One region of the Mesorhizobium erdmanii genome, then DNA from elsewhere that is predicted to be linked to it. Evidence: riboswitches for the same ligand, from Rfam matches in the RefSeq annotation. Region 1 holds a riboswitch; the other holds the start of a gene.
The links. A riboswitch is a leader RNA that binds a small molecule or an ion and turns the genes downstream of it on or off. The one in region 1 is predicted to bind cobalamin.
Positions count from the first base shown of each region.

Region 2: another riboswitch for cobalamin. It lies ahead of bluB (5,6-dimethylbenzimidazole synthase); the one in region 1 lies ahead of EB233_RS22605 (DUF1636 family protein).

Region 1 is NZ_CP033361.1:4,637,424-4,641,834, reverse strand. It holds gene EB233_RS22615 (ABC transporter permease) at 1-842, shown strand, start outside; gene EB233_RS22610 (substrate-binding domain-containing protein) at 970-1,938, shown strand; cobalamin riboswitch at 2,311-2,515, shown strand; gene EB233_RS22605 (DUF1636 family protein) at 2,608-3,006, shown strand; gene EB233_RS22600 (ABC transporter ATP-binding protein) at 3,003-3,791, shown strand; gene EB233_RS22595 (ABC transporter substrate-binding protein) at 3,853-4,411, shown strand, end outside.
Region 2 is NZ_CP033361.1:5,087,367-5,091,777, forward strand. It holds gene EB233_RS24790 (pirin family protein) at 1-262, opposite strand, end outside; gene EB233_RS24795 (DUF2277 domain-containing protein) at 272-538, opposite strand; gene EB233_RS24800 (exodeoxyribonuclease VII small subunit) at 582-833, opposite strand; gene EB233_RS24805 (histone deacetylase family protein) at 837-1,763, opposite strand; cobalamin riboswitch at 1,885-2,086, shown strand; partial or broken gene bluB (5,6-dimethylbenzimidazole synthase) at 2,159-2,761, shown strand; gene EB233_RS24815 (hypothetical protein) at 2,881-3,864, opposite strand; gene EB233_RS24820 (TetR/AcrR family transcriptional regulator) at 3,955-4,411, opposite strand, start outside.

The sequences.
Region 1 (4,411 bases):
AGACCGGCATCATCGCCATCGGCATGACCTTCGTCATCATCACCGCCGGCATCGATCTGTCGGTCGGCGCGGTGCTTGGCCTCTCCAGCGTCGTCACCGCATCGATGATGATTTCGGGCGGCTTCGGCCTCATCCCGACCATCCTCGCGGTGCTCGTCATGGGCATCGTCTTTGGCGCCATCCAGGGCACCATTTCGACTCGTTTCAGGCTGGAACCGTTCATCGTCACGCTGGCCGGCCTGCAGGCGGCGCGCGGTCTGGCGCTGGTCGTCTCCGGCAACCAATACATCAACATTTCCTATGGCGAGGGGCCGGGCCTGGCGCCGCCGGTGTTCGCGGTGCTCGGGGAGCGGCTCTTCAACAACACCGTGCCGGTGGCGACCCTGGTCTTCGTCGTCTTTGCTGCCATCGCCACCATCGTGCTCAACACCACGCGCTTCGGCCGCTACGTTTTCGCCGTCGGCGGCAATGAGCGCGCCGCACGCATCTCCGGCGTGCCCGTCTCCATGGTGAAGATATCGGTCTATGCCATCACCGGCTTTGCCGCGGCGCTGGCAGGCATCGTGCATGCCGGCCAGTTCAATTTCGGCAGCGCCAATGACGGCATGGGCTATGAGCTGACGGCAATCGCCGCCGTGGTCATTGGTGGCACCAGCCTGTTCGGCGGCGCCGGCTCGATGGTCGGCACCGTTGCCGGCACCATCATGCTGGGCGCGCTCGCCAACATCCTGCAGCTCAACAACATCACGCCCGCCATGCAACTGCTCGCGACAGCCGCGATCATCGTTCTGGCGGCAGTGCTTCAATCCCTCGTTCGCCGCCGCGAGGGTTTGGGCCGTTGATGCATGCCGCGCAAAAAGTGAAATCGGTTTTGCGACAACGACATGGATCAACAAACAGGAGGAGAGACGGCAATGTTGACGTCAACCAAATGTCCGGCCCCCGGCCAGACGAGGAGGAGAGTGAGTAATGAAAACGATTTTCAGAAGCGTGCTTCTGGCAGGCTCGTGCCTATGCGTTGCCGGCACTGCCTATGCGGCCGAGCCACTGGTGAAAGCCTGCGCCAAGGACGGCCAGTTCATCATCGGCTTCTCGCAGGCCAACAATGCCGAACCCTACCGCCAGCACGTCAATGACGAGCTGACCGCGGCGGCCAAGGAAGTGCCCGGCTTCACGCTGCAGATCGCCGACGGCGCCGGCAACGTCAACACGCAGACCTCGCAGGTCGACAATTTCATCACCCAGAAGGTCGACATCTTGCTGATCTCGCCCTTCGAGGCAGCGCCGCTGACGCCGGCTGTGAAGCGCGCCATGGATGCCGGCATTCCGGTCATCGAACTCGACCGCAAGACCGTTGGCGATCCCGGCAAGGACTACACCGCCTTCATCGGCGGCGACAATTACAAGATCGCGCTCGAGGCAGGCAAATATACCGCCAAGACCTTGTTGCCCGAAGGTGGCGAAGCAGCCGTGTTGGAAGGGCTGCCGAGTTCCACCCCGGCAGTCGAGCGGCTGAACGGCTTCAAGGACGGCGTCAAGGAAAATGCCAAGATACAGGTGGTGGCCGAGCAGGCTGCCGACTGGGTGCCGGATAAAGCCCAGACCGCCTTCTCGGCGATGCTCCAGGCGCATCCTGATATCAAGGTGCTCTACGCCTCGAACGACATGATGGCGGCAGGCGCGCTGCTTGCCGCCAAGGGGGCGGGCAAGCAGGTCAAGATCATCGGCACGGACGGCCTGCCGGGGCCGGCCGGCGGCATCGAGGCTGTTGCAAAAGGTGACTGGGCGGCGACCTTCACCTATCCGACCGGTGCCAAGGAAGCGATCGAGATGTCGAAGAAGATTCTGCTCGATTGCGCCTCGTCGGTGGATCCGACGGTCACCGTCGACACCACTGCGATCACGGCTGAAAACGCCAAGCAGATGTCAGGCAAGTAGGCGCGGCTGCCCTTCAGCTATGCGATTCGGGGCGGGGTTCACTCGAACTCCGCCCATCACCGAGTAGCCGCTGGCGGCGCCGAAAGTCCGCATCGCATGAAAGCGCGGCACGCCGCTGCTTTGGGCGGCATTGTCGAGTTTTACGGCCTTGGGAGATGCATCCGCCCGATCCACCCTGGCGGCTTCGGCCTTTCGATCTCCGAAATCCCGATCGGCCTTCTTAAAAATCTGCCGACGTTTCGATGACCGCCTGCGATGCCGGGATTGACACCGCCGTTTGCTCTGGTATGTTATACCATAACAAAATTTGCTGATCTTGCGGACGTGTTGAGGGTCGGAGCAGAAAACCGTTGCGGCGCGATCGGCGGAAATCTACGATGCTCGGGTGATGGTCCCCGCGCCGAAAGGCACGGGGTGAAAAGGGAACACGGTGAGACCCCGAGGGATCGAGACCGTGGCTGCCCCCGCAACTGTAAGCGGTGAGCAAGATCCGACATGCCACTGGCCGGCAAGGCTGGGAAGGCAGGATTGCGCTGAGACCCGCGAGCCAGGAGACCTGCCATCACTGAGTTGACCGGACGGGGTGTGCCGGGAGGAGACGTGGACGTCGGTCTTGTCGGCCGGCTCGCCAACATCCTTCCGTCGCCAGTTTTGGAAAGTGACGGAAAGTTGGACGGCGCCATCGATCATCGCATCATCGTGTGCACGCTTTGCCGTGACATCCCGACCGGCATCAAGTCGGGCGCAAGCCTGTGCGCCGATTTGCGGTCCCGGTTTTCGGCCCGCCACGAGCCCGCCTTGGCGTATGGCTTCACGATCGAAGGCGTCGAATGCATGGCGGGTTGTGCGAGCCCGCTGACGGTGGCATTCCAGGCGCCGGGCAAGGCGTCTTATCTTTTCGGGTCCATCGACGCCGAAGCCGACGCCGGCGATCTGGTGCGATTTGCCAGGCTCTACGCCTCGCTCGCCGACGGCTGGTGCAATTCCGGGCAACGTCCGCCGCGGCTGGCCGGCAAGACGCTGGCCCGCATCCCGGCGCCGGGCAAGCTTGCAGGTGACCGTCGATGACAACTGCACTCCTCGAAGCCCGCGACCTCTGCGCGATCGCGAATGGCCGGGACTTGGTCCATGCGGTCAGCCTGTCGGTGGCGTCAGGCGATCGTCTTGCCATCATCGGTCCCAATGGCGCCGGCAAGACCACCCTGCTGCGCATGCTGTCGGGCATGCTCAGGCCAAGTTCGGGCGAGGTGAAGCTTGGCGGGCGACGCCTGGACAGGATCTCGACCGCCGAGCGGGCTTTGTGCATTGCCGTCGTCGGCCAGACCGACCAGCCGGATCCGCGGCTGGCGGTGATCGACTATGTCGAGCTTGGCCGCGTTCCGCATGCCGGCTTGAGGCGCAGGAGCGAGGAGCGCGATATCGTCGTCGACGCGCTGCGCCGGACCGGCCTGTTGCCGCTGCTTGGCCGCACCATCGGTTCGCTGTCGGGCGGCGAACGCCAACGCGCCCAGTTGGCGCGCGCCATCGCACAGCAGCCGAAAGTGCTGTTCCTCGACGAGCCGACCAACCATCTCGACCCACGTGCCCGCGCCGAGCTGCTCGAACTCGTGGCTGGCTTCGGCATGACGGTCATCGCGGTCCTGCACGATCTGGCCCTTGTCGCACCGTTCGCCACCAGGGTGGCGGTATTGAACCATGCCCGTCTGCAAGCGCTCGCCGCGCCGCGCGAAGCGCTGACCCAACAGTTGATCCGCGAGATTTTCGGCGTCGACGTGTTTCGCCTGCGTCACCCCACCGAGGACCGGGAACTCACGGTCTTCGATGTCCCGAACCGCGCCGCGCCGCCTTCCTGATCGAGCTTTCTTGATCGAACCCTTCCTTCATTCGACATCGTTCAACCAAGGAGCAAAACCTGTGAAACGTCTCGCACTGTCGCTCGTCTTCTCGCTGCTGGCCTCGGTAGCCTTTGCTTTCCCGGTCACCGTCGACAGCTGCGGCAAACCGCTGACCTTCGAGGCTCCGCCCAAGCGCGCCGTCATCCATGACCTAAACATGGCCGAGATGGCCTTCGCGCTGAAGCTGCAGCAGTCGATCGTTGGCCTGACCGGTATCACCGGATGGTACAAGGTCGGCCCCGAATTCAAGGCCGAGCAGGGCTCGATCCCCGAGCTGGCGCCAAAATACCCAACGCTCGAAAACCTCGTCGCGGTCGAGCCCGATTTCTTCTTCGCCGGCTGGTACTACGGCATGAAGCCCGGCGGCGACGTGACCCCCGACACGCTCGCCCCGTACGGCATCAAGACGCTGGTGCTGTCCGAAAGCTGCGTCCATCTTGACAAGAACCGCCCGGCCGCCTCCATGGATCTGCTCTATGGCGACGTCGAAAAGCTGGGCAAGATCTTCGGCAAGGAGGCGGACGCGGAAAGGCTCGTCTCCGGCTGGAAGGCACAATTGGCCAAGATCACCGCGAAAG
Region 2 (4,411 bases), 450 kb from region 1:
TGCCGTCGAATAGATAGGTCACCGTCGACAGGCCGATATGCGGATGCGGGCGGACATCCATTGCCTGGCCGGGACGCAGGATCGCCGGCCCCATGCGGTCGAAGAAGATGAACGGCCCGACCAGCCGCCTCTTGGCGGTCGGCAAGGCGCGGCGCACCTCGAAGCCGCCAATGTCCTTGGCGTTCGGGATGACCATCAGCTCGATCTGATCGCTGGCAAAGGCGTCGCCGGCTTCAGGGTCTTTCCCCGGGAAGAAGCTCATGGCTGGCTCTCAGGCAAATCGGAGTGCTGATCTGGCCTTCGCCTTTTCAGCCTCTTCCTCACGATTGCGCGGTTCCTGGCTGGTCTCCAGCGAATCGACGAGATCGCGCGCCGCCGCGGCAATCGCCTCGACCGCATGGTTGAATGCATGTTCGTTGCGCTTGGAAGGCTTGGTCGAGCCGCTCAGCTTGCGCACGAACTGCAGCGCCGCGTCGCGCACCTCGTCATTGGTGGCCGGCGGCTCGAAGTTGAACAAGGTCTTGATGTTTCGGCACATTGCTTGAACTCCCTACCTGTTTTCTTCCCGCCCCAATTTTCAGTCACTCGGCGTCGAGCGGCTCCGCTCCGACCGGCTTGCCGTCGCGCGACAGCCTGATCTTCTCGACCTTGTCCTCGGCCGCCTTCAGCAGCCGGTCGCAATGCGCCTTCAGCGCCTCGCCGCGTTCGTAGATGCGGATCGACTGGTCGAGCGGTACGTCGCCACGCTCCAGATCATCGACGATCTTCTCCAGCGCGTCGAGTGCCTGTTCGAAGCTCATCGCCTTGACGTCTTCGTTGGTCTCAGCAGCCATAATTCATCCTTTCATCAGTCGCCCGACATGGGCGGCGACCGAAAATGCCAGTCCCTGCAGATCGTAGCCGCCCTCGAGCAGGCTGACGAGCCGGTTGCCGCTGTGGCGCGTGGCGCGCTGCATCAGTTGGCCGGTCGCCCAGTCGAAATCGTCCTCGGTGAGATTGATTTCGGCCAGCGGGTCGCGGTGGTGCGCGTCGAAGCCGGCCGAAATGATGATCAGGTCAGGCGCGAAATTGTCGAGCGCCGGCAGCACCCGCGAGAGGAAGGCATCGCGAAACACCTCGCTGCCGGTCTGCGGCGCCAACGGCGCGTTGACGATGTTGCCGGCGCCGGTCTCGTTCTTGGCGCCAGTGCCGGGGTAGAGCGGCATCTGATGGGTCGAGCAATAGAGCACCGAGGGATCGTCCCAGAAAATGTCCTGCGTGCCATTGCCGTGATGCACGTCCCAGTCGACGACGGCGACACGCTCGGCGCCATGCTTCTTCTGCGCGTAACGGGCCGCGATCGCGGCAGTGTTGAAGAAGCAGAAACCCATGGCCGTGGTCTTTTCGGCGTGGTGGCCGGGTGGGCGCGCGGCAACAAAGACATTGTCGGCCCGGCCGGTAAAGACATCGTCGACGGCGGCGTTGGCGGCGCCGATCGCGGTGATCACCGCCTGCCAGCTCTTAGGACTGGCGGTGGTGTCGGCATCAATGCGCGCGATACCCTCGTCGGGAATGGCGGCGCGCACGCGGGCGACGAAATCGGCGGGATGGGCGTAGAGGATGGTGGCCTCGTCGCCTTCCGGCGCCTTGACACGGTCAAGCGCGGCAAAGGCCTCGTCGTCGAGCACGCGCTCGATGGCGCGCAAGCGATCCGGCCGTTCGGGGTGACCGGGCGGAGTGATGTGCTCAAGGAAGATCGGATGGGTGTAGAGACGGGTTGTCATGCTTCCTATCTAGTGCCCCGGCGCCGCGATGGCCATGCATTGCGGCTTGATCGCTGGGGAAAATCATACCTGCGTCCATTGGCGTCGCCGCGGGGATTGGCGTTCGCGGGCGCTTCGGCGTAAGGTGCCGCCACTGCCTGGTGCCCGCCGGTCTGTTTGTTTAGCAAATGCTCTGGCGGGAGAATCGGGAACACGGTTTGATTCCGTGGCGTGCCCAACGCTGTAAGGGGGACCGCGCCGGTAAATGCCACTGTCGATGACGGGAAGGCACCGGAGGCGGGTTGATCCCGAGCCAGAAGACCGGCCTGGCAGGCATCGTCATCCGCATGGTCAGGCGGATGACATTGATTGGAATCGCAAGGGGACAAGCGATGCCGGAAGCCATGACCGCTCCAATGGGCGACGGATTTGAACAGGCGGCGCGCGACGCGGTTTACCGCGCCATGTTCACGCGGCGCGACGTGCGCAGCCATTTCCTGCCGACTCCGCTTGAAGACGAGGTGCTGGCGCAGCTTCTGCTTGCCGCCCATCACGCGCCGTCAGTCGGCTTCATGCAGCCCTGGAATTTCATTGTCATTCGCGATGCCGCGCGACGGGCGGAAGTGCGCGACCTGTTCCTGGCCGCGCGCGAACAGGAGCTGCCGGCCGTCGTGGAAGAGCGGCAGGCGCTCTACCGCAAGCTGAAGCTGGAAGGCATCTGCGAAAGCGCGCTCAACATCTGCATCACCTGCGACCGCGAGCGTTCGAAAGGCTCACCCCTTGGACGCTGGCACAATCCGGAAATGGATCTCTACAGCACGGTCTGCGCGGTGCAGAATTTCTGGCTGGCGGCACGGGCCGAAGGCGTGGGTGTCGGCTGGGTCAGCATCATCGAACCAAAAGCATTGAAAAACCTGCTGTCCATTCCCGAGCATGTGACGCCGATCGCCTATCTCTGCGTCGGCCGTGTTTCCGAGTTCGCTCCCAAACCGGACCTTGAAACGCATGGCTGGGGTCGGCGCCTGCCGCTGCCCGATTTGATCATGAGCGAGACTTTTGGCGGGCAAGGCGAAGCGCCGCTCAAATCCACGGCGTCTCGCCTCAACGGCTTTGTTGTTGAGCGGGCATGCGCCGCTGATCAGCGCGTCGCGCCGGCCGTGCCCCAGCGTGAGCCGCCGAACGAGGCCAGCGCCTTGTCCTTCAACTCCCGGAACTTCGACGACGCCTCGGCCAGCCTAGCGTCCCAGGCCGGATCGGGCACCTGGCCGGCGATGGTCTTGAAATAGACCTGCATCAGGCAGGCGATGGCGAAGGGCTCGATAAACGCCGCCTTGAAGGCCCAGGCGAAGACGATGGCGAGAACGAAGGCCCAGCCGGCGAGCTGCCCTGGCATCAGGAACAAAATTGCGGCGGCCGGAGCCAGCATCAGCAGAAAGATGACGAACGACACGCCCCACATGATCACCGCCAGCCAGACGGCGTTCTTGACCATGGTCTTGCCGTTCTGGGCGTAGAGCACGACGCCTTGCCGCGCGGTTTCGAAGGGCGAGGACGAGTTGATGCGGATGTTGTAGCCGAGAATGATCTCGTCGACATAGGTCAGCGACAGGCGGATCACCGTGTTGATGAAAGAGACCAGGCCACTCAAGCCGGGAATGGGCAGGAAGGCGGCAATGCCGCCGAGCAGGCCGGTGATGGCGCGGATGGCACCCTTGACCAGCTGGTCGACGACGAAAAGAATATTGGCCTCGGCGAAACGCTCTGTCACCACCTGCCTGGCATAGGCGATCTGGTTCTGGCCGTCGGGAACATCCCGGCCATCGATCAGATGGACCATGACGGCGATATGGCCGGCCTTGACGACGTAGAGGATGTATTCGCGGATCCAGTAGACGGCGATCGAGACCACGCCAAAGCCGACCACCCCGCCCCACAGGGCGAAGGACATCGGCCCGTCGGGATCGGTAGAGATATGGCCGACGCCAAAGCCGACCGAGGCACCGGTGCCAGTCGCGACGATGTAGGCCAGCGTAATGCCGAAATAGACGATCATGCGAAAGACAATGAAGGGCCAGGTCCGCATCATGATGGACACCGACCTGCCGATCTCGAAATCCCACATGCCCGAATCTCCCCTCAGAGATGGCTGCAAAGGATGCGCTCACCCCGAAGATTGTCAATCGGGGGCGCGCACCAGGCCGCAGACGGGATTTCAGTTCCTCGGGGTATCCGGTTTTCTGAGCAGGCCTTCGAGCAGTTGCTTGAACGCCGCCACCACCATCTTCGACGTCGCTTCAGGGTCGTTCGAATTGGCGATCCGCTGCGCCGCCTGGCTGCTGGCGCCATTGATCAGCCGCGCGGCGGTCTCCGGGTCGACGCTGGGGACGACCACTCCTTCCCCCTGCAGCGCGGTCAGGTGATCGGTCATTGAACCGACGCAGGCATTGGCATTCGACCATTGCGCCGGATCGCCCAGCACGGCCGGGCCATCCCGGAACATGATGCGCTGGATTTCCGGCTCCAGCGCCATCTCGATATAGGTCGTGCATTCGTCGACGAAATGCTGCCAGCGGGTCGGCGCCTTCGATGCGACCTCATTCACCCGAGCCGCCATTTCGGCATCGATTTCGGCAATAACCGCCTCCAGAAGCCCCTTCTTGTCGCCGAAG